2 linked regions of the Paraglaciecola psychrophila 170 genome follow. The protein of the gene in region 2 interacts with the protein of the main gene of each other region in a pairwise test. Links are inferred from orthologs where the notes say so. Each region holds a gene or a part of one and is shown on either strand. Other genes may lie near its edges.

Region 1 (2,680 bases), 2.5 Mb from region 2 along the record:
ATCATTCATAGTCGCATCTAAATACCCTAAAATAGCTTCAATAATATTCAATAGCCAAACTCTGCCTAGAGTCTTTTAAACAGTAGTGAGCCATTAGTGCCACCAAAACCAAAAGAATTACATAACGCAAATTCCATCTTCACAGGTTTTGCAGTATGGGCAACGAAATCAAGGTCGCAGCCTTCACCAGGGTTATCTAAGTTAATAGTTGGGGGGGCAATCTGATCGCGTAGTGCCAGTATAGTAAAAATAGCTTCAACTGAGCCTGCGGCTCCAAGTAAATGTCCAATCATTGATTTGGTGGAACTTACCAAAACCTTGTTTGAATGTTGACCAAAAGCATATTTAATCGCAGCAACTTCAGCGACATCTCCTGCAGGAGTCGATGTGCCATGTGCATTAATGTAACCAATTTCACTCACATCAACCTTGGCATCGTTAATCGCATTGACCATGGCAGCCGCAGCACCTTCACCATTAGCTGGCGGCGAAGTCATATGGTAAGCATCGCCACTCATGCCAAAACCAACCAGTTCAGCATAAATTTTAGCGCCACGCTCTACAGCAGAGTCATAGTCTTCCAACATCACGACACCTGCACCCTCCCCCATAACAAAACCATCTCTGTCCTTATCCCAAGGGCGGCTAGCCGCTTCAGGGTTATCATTGCGGGTCGATAAAGCACGGGCTGCAGCAAAGCCGCCAATACCTAAACCACAGACAGTTGACTCAGCACCACCGGCAATCATCGCATCTGCGTCACCGTATGCAATGATACGAGCAGCAATACCTATATTATGGACGCCAGTGGTACATGCAGTAACAACATTAATATTTGGGCCTTTGAGACCTTCAAATATTGAAAAGAATCCTGAAATCATATTAGTGATCGTGGCAGGAACAAAAAATGGTGAAATTTTTCTTGGGCCTGATTCAAGCATCCGCCGATGGTTTTCTTCAATTAAACCCAGACCACCAATCCCAGAACCAATAGCAACACCAATTCTTGTTGCATTTTGAGTGGTGACTTTAAATCCTGAATGCTCGAGAGCTTGTTTACCGGCCGCGATCCCTAACTGGATAAACCTATCCATCTTTTTGGTTTCTTTTTTAGGAATGTACTGTTCGACATTAAAATTTTTGACTTCACCGGCAAACTGAGTGGTAAACGAGGAACAATCAAAAGAGGTGATAGGTGCAATCCCACTTTTACCCGCAAGTATGCTTTTCCAGGTGGAATCTACAGTATTGCCAACAGGAGAAAGCATGCCAAGACCGGTCACAACAACGCGACGTTTAGACACATTGGCCTCCGACTATTTATAAAAATGTGTGTGATTTAAAGAAGAAACGGCCCAGAGAGGACCGTTTTGTAAAGTATTATGCGTCTTTATTAGCGTTAACGTAGTCAATAGCAGACTGAACAGTGGTAATTTTTTCAGCTTCTTCATCAGGAATTTCAGTATCGAACTCTTCTTCAAGGGCCATTACTAATTCGACAGTGTCTAGTGAATCCGCACCTAAATCATCAACGAATGAAGCTTCTGGTTTAACTTCCTCTTCTTTAACACCAAGTTGCTCAATGACGATTTTTTTTACACGTTCTTCGATAGTACTCATAATTCTAGTTATCCTTTAAGTCGCTAGATATAATTTTGTGCGTAGTGTATTCAGCTAAGTGACCCCTTGCAAGTAGCAGGGTCAACTTTTTTTCTGGTCTAACCACTCACGGATTAGTAAATATTTATTCTTTTAATAAAGCATCAACAAAATTACACTTTATTTTATTTCATCCCATATACATGCCGCCATTGACATGTATCGTTTCTCCAGTGATATATGCAGCATCATCACTTGCTAAAAATCCCACTGTTGCCGCTATTTCTTTAGGGTCGCCCAAACGGTTTGCTGGAATATCTTTAAATATACTTTCTTTTTGGTCATCAGTTAATGATTTTGTCATATCGGTATCAATAAATCCCGGAGAAACTACATTAACGGTAATACCTCTAGATGCAACTTCACGGGCCATAGACTTACTAAAACCTATCACTCCCGCTTTGGCAGCGGCATAGTTAGCTTGACCGGCGTTGCCTGTAGAGCCAACCACTGAACCTATGTTAATGATACGTCCTTTACGTTTTTTCATCATACCGCGTAACACTGCTTTAGACATTTTAAAAATGGAGGTCAAATTGGTATCCATAATACTTTGCCATTCATCATCTTTCATACGCATCAATAAATTGTCACGGGTGATCCCAGCATTATTGACCAATATATCTACAGTGCCGTACTTTTCGGTAATGTCAGTCAGCAAAGCTTGCATTGATTCAGGTAGGGCGACATCGAGTACTTTACCTTCACCGCTTTGTTGCAGATAATCACTGATCGCTTGAGCTCCATTTTCAGAAGTTGCGGTACCTATAACCGTTGCTCCATCTGCGGCTAACCTCTCAGCTATCGCTCTGCCAATTCCTCTACTTGCACCAGTTACCAGTGCAATACTGCCATTTAAATTAGCCATACATTCTCTCAACAAAAAATATTTAAATAAGTTAAATTAATAAGTTAACGGAATCAACCGTGTTAATCGCGGTGCAACTTAGGCGTTTATCAATCCGCTTAGTTAATCCAGTTAATACCTTGCCGGGCCCCACTTCTAATAATTCTTCGACTC
Region 2 (8,451 bases):
CTAGCGCCTTTGCACCACCAATTGTAGCCATACGGCATATATCCCAAGCATCAAGGGCGGCAGCATCTAAACTAGAAAATTTGGCGAGTAATGACGATACTTTCATTTCTTCAAACATGTCTAGATTGTTGTTTTCTTTTTCGCCGTCTGTCCCTAGCCCCACGTTTACGCCTGCCTTCAACATGGCAACCACAGGTGCGGCACCCGAGGCAAGTTTCATATTACTGATAGGGTTATGGGCAACACCAATATTGCCCTGTGCCATAAGGGCTATTTCATTGTCATCAGTCCACACACAATGAGCTAAGAGTGTTTTAGGGGCTTTGAGTAAGCCAAATTTTTCGAGGGCTTGAATAGGTCTGGTTTTGTAGCGTTCAAGGGTTTGTTCTACATCAAATTGACTTTCGTTGCTATGGGTGTGAAAGCCAACTTGGTAGTCTTGGCATAGGTCAGCTATACGTTTCAATGCTGGTGGTACGGCATAAAACAAATGCTCAAGGCCCACCCATACTTGTATTCGCCCATCCGCTTCTTGATGCCATTGATTAATCAAAGCTTCGTTACTGTCTAAGGTTTCAAAGTAGTCATGCTCAGGATGTTCGGCTACATAGGGTACTAAGCATGCTCTAATACCAAGCTGTTTGGCCGCCTCGGCACTGCCTTCCATATAACGCCACATATCCACTATACAAGTGGTACCTGATAGCAGGGCTTCGGCATAACATAACCATGACGATAAACTGGCATCTTTGGGAGTTAATACCCTATGCATGGGATCAATATATTGTTGCAACCAATCCCATACTGGTAAGCCTTCAGCCGTGCCGCGCAACATGCCCGAGTGGCAATGTGTATTGATTAAACCCGGCATTAATATGCGATTAGCATAGGTTTTAACGGTGACATTGGGATGTTGGGGGAGTAGCTCACTCGCTTTACCTAGTTGTTTGATTTTACCTTGCTCTACAAGTACCGCACCTTGTTTGATTATGGTGTTGTTACTGTCCATGGTGACTAGGTAGTCTGCTTGGTAAAGTGTTGTTGTCATGAGGTATTAACCTTTTTTCGTTTGTTCAGGTGAGGGGCTAAAAATGGCATTAAGCAGAATAGCGGTACATACGCTTAAGATAATGCCACTGTCGGTAAAGATGTGGCTCCATAGTGGTAAATATTGAAAGTAGTCTGGGGCTATCATAGGGATTAAACCAATGCCTAAGCTTGCGGATACCACCAATAAATTAGAACGGGACTCAGTAAAGTCTACCTCACTTAAAATGCGCACCCCCATCAAGGCAACGGTTCCAAACATCACCATGGCCGCAGCGCCTAAGGCATATTGCGGTATTGAAGCAATAATAAATGCCATTTTAGGAAGGCAACCTAAGGCAATTAAAATAAAGGCTCCGGCGGCGGCCACGTAGCGGCTTTTGACTCCACTTATGGTGACTAAACCTATGTTCTGGGAAAAAGAGGTGTAAGGAAAAGCGTTAAATAAACCACCTAATAAGGTCCCTAGTCCGTCGGAGCGTAAGCCTCTTACTAGTTGTTTTTGGTCTACTTCTTTATCTACTAATTTACCTAAAGCTAAAAACATCCCTGTGGATTCAACCATAGTTACCAACATCACTAGGGACATGGAGCAAATGGCTAAAAAATCGAAGGTGGGCATTCCTAAACTTAAGGGTTTGATGAGGGCAACCCAAGGTTCGTCATTTAAGCCTTTAAGTGAAATATCCCCTAGTAACCAAGCAGCAATAAACCCAGCTAGCATGGCTATCAGCACTGATACATTACTCAAAAATCCTTTAGCAAAACGGGTGATAAGTAGGATTAAGATAAGCTGGAGTAGGCTAACCAGTAAATAAATAGGTTTACCAAAATCAGGGTTAGTTGAACCATCGACAAGAGTAGGGCTACCACCTGCAGACCATTCAATGCCTACTTTCATTAAACTAATGCCAATAACCAGCAATACCGAACCTGTTACCACAGGTGGGAAAAACCGCATTAAACGGCCCATTATTGGCGCAAAGAGTATGCCGAATATACCTGAAACAATAATCGCTCCATAAATCCCTGGTAAGCCTAGTTCCGGGTTAACACCAATGGCAATCATCGGGGCGATTGAAGTAAAGGTTACGCCCATCATTATGGGTAGCTTAATGCCAAAATAACGGTTGCCAAAACACTGTACTAAGGTAGCCAATCCCGCTGCAAATAAATCGGCATTGATGATTAAAGACAAGGTTTCTTTAGGCAGCTGCAGAGCCGCACCTAAGATTAAGGGCACTATTATGCAGGCCGAGTACATCACTAGTACATGTTGTAAACCAAGCAACACAGTAGGTGCAAGTGGTAAACGTTGATCTACAGGGTGAATGCCGCTGCTTTTTGTCTCTGAAGGTGTGTCAGTAAGAGGCATAACTTTTCACTTAACAAGCAAGGCGATAAGACTAATTTACTCTGCTGGTTTTAATGTGCAAAATGGGAACTATTAAAATTTTTAATAGAACTTAGCTATTTATGCATTTATCTCTAGAACAATTAACTGCCTTTTGTGCCGTGGCAAGTGAGAAGTCATTTTCAGCTGCAGCTCGTAAGCTGGGTAAGTCACAATCTGCATTGAGTATTGCAGTGGCAAATTTGGAGATTGATTTTGGGGTGAGCTTGTTTGATCGTAGCGGGCGTTATCCAATTTTAACTGCGCATGGGCAGTCTTTACTTAGGGATGCAGAAGCTATATTACATCAGTGTTCGTCGATGGAGAATCGTGCCAACAGTTTGGCTGCAGAGCTAGAAAGCCAAGTGACTATTGCCATTGACGAAACTATCCCTTTTCAAATATTGAATCATAACCTTGCTGGCTTCGCGGAATATTTCCCTCCTGTGGATTTAAATATATTGCACCCGTCTTCTCAGTATATTCAGCAGTTGATCGAACAAGGCGACGCATCTTTAGGAATAATGTGTGCCGGTGCCCACTATCCTAAAAACATACATTTTAAAAGGCTTGGTAATATAGCATTCGCCAATGTAGTGCACCGAGACCATCCTTTAGCTAATTTACCTCAAGTTAATTTCGAGCAGTTAAATCAGCATAGACAGCTCGTTTATTTGCCCTTACTGGATAAATTGCCTACTAGTGAATACTTGAGCGGCACCAACCAATGGCGAATGGCCAGTTATCTGACATTGATGAATACCCTATGTGCAGGAATGGGATGGGCTACCGTACCAAAGCAACTGGTTTTGGACTTGCAGTTGCAAGAGCAGTTATGCGAATTACAATTAACGTCATATCCTCATACCGAATGGGAGGTGGGTGTGGATTTAATTTGGTCTTCTAGCGAGCGATTGGGTAAGGCAGGAAGCTGGCTTAGAGATGCTTTTGGTTTGACGCCGATTTAAGGATATTTTGAGAAATACCCTTTGCTTAATAACTATTAGTGTTTTAACTAATGGCTCTGGATGTATATATCAACATTCTATAACACCAAGCATTATATCTGTTGCAAACGTTGCGCTATCTCAGGCTCAATAAGGTTAATGACATCTATTTTTAAAGCCTCGCTGAGCTCTGAATGGCGCAATTGGCCATCTTCATCTGCTTCAATTAAGGCATTTTCTTTTAATGCTTGGATAAATGTAGCCAAAACCTTCTTATCAAAAAATTCTGGTGAGTTGATGCCATGCAGCGCGGCTAATCTCTCAGCAAATTGAGCGCTTTTCTTTTCCAGTACCGCGCGACTGACTCTTTCTTGTTTTGATAATAACGTTAACACTACCGCATAGCGGTGTAAGGTTTCTTGAATGCTGCGGTTGAGCAACCAAGCTGAGTAGAATTCTTTACTATTGGCTGCGGGTGTCTTAATTTTGTTTTCATTGGTCTCGAGCAAACCCATTGCCAACATCTTAGTAAGCAGTGATTCAGTGTAAGATGCTGCTTGTTCTGTACTCATATACATAAACAACTCACGTTTGAGTAAGGGGTAGAGCTTAGCTACCAACAGCAATATTTGTTGCTTGGATACACTTTTATTGGCAAACACGATGGCCGCAATCAGGCCGGGTAAAGCAAATAAGTGAAGAATATTGTTGCGGTAATAGGTTAGCGCCACAGCATTTTTGCTTTTTAGTGAGATTATTTTTCCAAAACTATCTTCGGACACGCTAAATTTATTCAGCTTGAGGGTGTTTTCTAATAATTTTTTACCCGTTATTTTTGGCAGGGTGGCAAGTTCACTGTAAGGCGAGTCACGCAATAATTCTAAAAAGTGGTCAATGGCTTGTTCTAATTCAGACTCAGCCATAGCGTGCTTTTTAGCCGATAACAAACAGATGGCACAAATTGACATACCACTAACGGCTGCCGTTTGGTTTATTCTGCCCATCACATCTGTAGCAAGTTTATTTACTACTGGGGTTAGCCATTTGGGTTTCTTGTCGCCATTTTTTTCTTGATCCTCTCTCCAATTAGGCACTTGTAGATCAAGGTAGTTAGTTAAATTTATGGGTTCTCCAAAATTCAGAAAACCGTAACCGTAATTTTTGAGTTTTTTAATGGCTGAAAATATTTGAAAGAATGATTCTTTTTCCTTGCCTGTTCCGTTTAATTCCTTGAGGTAACTGGACACTTCCATCACATGTTCATACCCAATATAGACTGGAACTATACTCACTGGGCGATTAACACCTTTTATTAGCGCCTGTAAAGTCATCGCTAACATACCGGTTTTAGGCGGCAATAAACGTCCGGTTCTGCTGCGCCCCCCTTCAGGGAAATATTTGACTGAATAACCTTTATTAAATAGCAATTCAAGATATTCACGAAAAACCGCAGTGTAGAGTTTGTTGCCAGCAAAGCTTCGGCGGAGATAAAAAGCGCCCGCTTTACGTAATATTCCGCCAACAGGACGAAAATTAAGATTAATACCAGCGGCTATGTGTGGGGTGACTAACCCTTCATGGTAAATAACATAGGTGAGCAATAAGTAATCCATATGGCTACGGTGACAAGGTACATAGATGATTTCGTGGCCATTCTGTGCCAAAGCTCTTACTTTATCGGCATGTCGAACTTCTATACCGTTATAAATTTTATTCCAAATTTTAGTTAAAATTTTCTCGACCAATCTGATCATGCCTGGGCGGTAATCGGCAGCAATTTCATTGACGTATTTTTTTGCTTGTTGTTTGGCTTGTTGGTGACTTAATTTTTTGGTGCGAGCTTCTTCAACAATAGCTTTACGTACCGATTTTGCACCTAGAACACTATTATATAGTTGATGGCGCTCAAGGATGTTGGGACCTGTTAATGTTTGATGGCGACGATAAAAATGTGTACCCGCAACACGGATAAGTTTGTGGGCGATTTCTTCGTCACTACCTTTTAATTCCAGCATTTTCCTTGAAGATACGGCTTTGCTGTAACAGACAAAGTTATCTCTGCCTAAAAACAACACAATAAAAAATTTACGCAGCCAGCTAGGAGAAACTTGGTTGGCGATGACGTCTGACCAGCCTGAGGTATTTTTATCTGGTGCTCTACCCCAAAGTATAGAAACGGGTACTATCTGAATATCGAGGTCTGGATTTTTTCTGTGAAGACTAAATAGTTTAGCCGCATCTTCTTGAATCGAAGTCGCTTTTGTTTTGCGGTTTAATACTGATTTTGGTTTCTGTAAAAACAGGCAAGAAGAATGGTGTTGATCCCCAATAGTCAGATTTAGTGTGGGTTTAGGTAAGCCTAATGCCACCGCAGACATCTTTAGTACTATTTGATCTGTAACCGAACGGGTGCGCAGCAAATAAACAATAGGGCGGGTTTTATCTATGCCTAATTCAGCCTCAAGGTCGCTTGGAGTGCTGTTCACTTTTACTAACCATTTTACCGGTACCGTCACTATTGCTAACAGCAATTTATGCAGCCACAACATACTTTTCGCTCGCAGATATTAAATCTGGCGCAGGATACCACAGACATTCCTAGCAGTTTAACTTTGATAAAAATGATTATAGTTTGTTTGCCGTTTTATTTTAGACATATCACAGCAAGCATAAAACAAATTTGAGATTTAAGTATAACTGTATATAATCATACTAACTGTATAAAAAAACAGGCTGTTTATGCGTCCACTAACTGCTCGACAAGAAGAAGTACTTCAACTAATTAAAAATACAATGTTGAATACCGGTATGCCGCCTACCCGCGCTGAAATTGCCCGGGAATTAGGTTTTAAATCTGCTAATGCAGCGGAAGAACATTTAAAAGCGCTAGCGCGTAAAGGTGTAATAGAAATTTTACCTGGTACATCTCGTGGTATTAAGTTAAATACACCACTTGAAGACCAACTCGAAGAGTTAGGTTTGCCTTTGATTGGTCGGGTTGCTGCGGGCGAACCTATTCTGGCTCAAGAGCATATTGAAGGTCATTATCGGGTGGACCCTAGTTTGTTTAAACCCAGTGCTGACTTTTTGCTCCGAGTAAACGGTATGAGTATGAAAGATATCGGTATCTTGGACGGCGATTTATTAGCAGTACATCGCACTAGTGATGTACACAATGGCCAAGTGGTAGTCGCAAGAGTCGATGACGAGGTTACTGTAAAGCGACTCGAGAAAAAAGGCAGGCAGGTTTTGCTGCATGCTGAAAACGAAGCGTTTTCTCCCATTAAGGTTGATTTGGCGACTCAGCCATTTAATATTGAAGGCATTGCAGTGGGGGTTATTCGAAACGCCGACTGGATGTAATTTTTGCGAGGCGCATTATTCTCTATAATGTGCTTTTTCATATTTATCTGTTTTTTCCTCTTAGAATCCCTTTTCCCTCTTTCATTTGCATTTTTTAACAACTTTGTGTTTAAAAAATAATCAGTTGGTTGTAACTTAGGCAAAAAAGCTAGACTAGTCGCTATTAAATGAGCGACCCTTAACATCCCAGAAGTAAAAAATAACAATAAATTAACTAAATATTAACTAAGATGGCAGTTGTTTCTATTCTGATGTTTATGTTTCAGTGAAAAATAAAAAGTACGTTTGACGTACATGAGGTGCTATGTGAAGAGAATTTTTTTCAGGACTGGAACTATGCTATCTGCATTGATGACAGCGCCGGTATTTGCTGAATCGAAAGATCAAATTGAGCAATACCAGTTAAACATGACTAAAGGCGTGACAGACATCAGTGCTGGTGTGTATGACATGCATATGTTGATGTTTGTTATTTGTGTTTTGATTGGCGCCGGCGTATTTATCGCTATGTTTATTTCTATGTATTTCCACAGAAAATCTAGGGGTGCTAAGCCTGCAAATTTTCATGAAAATGTAAAAGTTGAAATCGCTTGGACAGTGATCCCCTTTATTATATTGGTTGTGATGGCTGTTCCCGCCATGAATCTCCTAATTGATATGGAAGATGCCAGTGAGCCTGATGTGTCCATTTTGGTGACAGGTTCACAGTGGAAGTGGCATTACAAGTATATGGATAATGACGTTGAGTATTATTCGAAATTGGCCACTCAGGCTGACCAAATCTCTGGAAAACTGCCTAAAGGTGAAAACTACTTACTTGAGGTAGACAGACCTCTCGTTATTCCTACAGGCCAAAAAGTCCGCTTTCTTATTACTTCAGACGATGTCATCCATTCTTGGTGGGTGCCAGATTTTGGGTTCAAGCAAGATGCTAATCCCGGCTTTATCAATGACGCTTGGACTAAGGTCAATGATCCTGGCGTGTATCGTGGTCAATGTGCCGAGCTTTGCGGCAAAGATCATGGTTTCATGCCCATTGTAGTGATTGCCAAAGAGCCTGCTGAATATGCTGAGTGGATTTCAGAACAAGAAGCTGTACAGCAACAAGCAAAAGCAGAAGAACAAAGGCTGTTAGCCATGAATATGACAATGGATGAAGCGATGGAGCAAGGCGAAAATGTCTACAACGCCAACTGTGCTGCTTGTCATATGCCAAATGGCGAAGGTTTACCAGGTGTTTTTCCCGCATTAAAAGGCAGTCAAATCGCTGTTGCAGATCAGCCTAAACACATCGATATATTGATAAACGGTGTCACAGGCAGTGCTATGCAATCTTATGCGAAACAATTAACTATGTCTGAAATTGCTGCTGTTGTGACTTACGAGCGTAATGCTTGGGGTAACGATACTGGTGACTTAGTTCAAGCCAAAGACATCAATTCAGCAATGAACGGACAATAGGAGAAGGTGACCATGACAACAACAACTGATGACACACAGCATGATTCTCATGCAGATGATCACCATGAACATCATATTCCATACGGCATAAAACGTTGGTTATATACCACCAACCATAAAGATATCGGTACTCTATATTTGTGGTTTGCTTTCATCATGTTTCTAACTGGTGGCGCAATGGCTATGGTAATACGAGCTGAATTGTTTCAACCGGGATTACAAATAGTAGAGCCTCACTTT

The links. Proteins that work in one complex are often made in the same cells at the same time.
Region 1: the proteins of plsB (region 2) and acpP interact in binary tests that used the Escherichia coli proteins (3 or more experiments, as listed by UniProt). The link is inferred for Paraglaciecola psychrophila 170 from one-to-one orthologs.

Annotation. Positions count from the first base shown.
Region 1 is NC_020514.1:2,652,289-2,654,968, reverse strand. It holds acpP (acyl carrier protein), read right to left. Parts: upstream 1,621-2,680; coding sequence 1,381-1,620; downstream 1-1,380. Other genes in the region: fabD (ACP S-malonyltransferase), read right to left, coding at 2,559-2,680; fabG (3-oxoacyl-ACP reductase FabG), read right to left, coding at 1,790-2,527; fabF (beta-ketoacyl-ACP synthase II), read right to left, coding at 66-1,304; pabC (aminodeoxychorismate lyase), read right to left, coding at 1-5. UniProt on the Escherichia coli protein: Carrier of the growing fatty acid chain in fatty acid biosynthesis.
Region 2 is NC_020514.1:5,191,133-5,199,583, forward strand. Bases 3,219-6,263 are described here. They hold plsB (glycerol-3-phosphate 1-O-acyltransferase PlsB), read right to left. Parts: upstream 5,937-6,263; coding sequence 3,501-5,936; downstream 3,219-3,500. Other genes in these bases: C427_RS22835 (LysR family transcriptional regulator), read left to right, coding at 3,219-3,408; lexA (transcriptional repressor LexA), read left to right, coding at 6,127-6,263. In the rest of the region: C427_RS22825 (amidohydrolase family protein), read right to left, coding at 1-1,048; C427_RS22830 (nucleobase:cation symporter-2 family protein), read right to left, coding at 1,055-2,422; more of C427_RS22835, read left to right, coding at 2,524-3,218; more of lexA, read left to right, coding at 6,264-6,750; coxB (cytochrome c oxidase subunit II), read left to right, coding at 7,087-8,211; ctaD (cytochrome c oxidase subunit I), read left to right, coding at 8,224-8,451. UniProt on the Escherichia coli protein: Catalyzes the transfer of an acyl group from acyl-ACP to glycerol-3-phosphate (G3P) to form lysophosphatidic acid (LPA). This enzyme can utilize either acyl-CoA or acyl-ACP as the fatty acyl donor.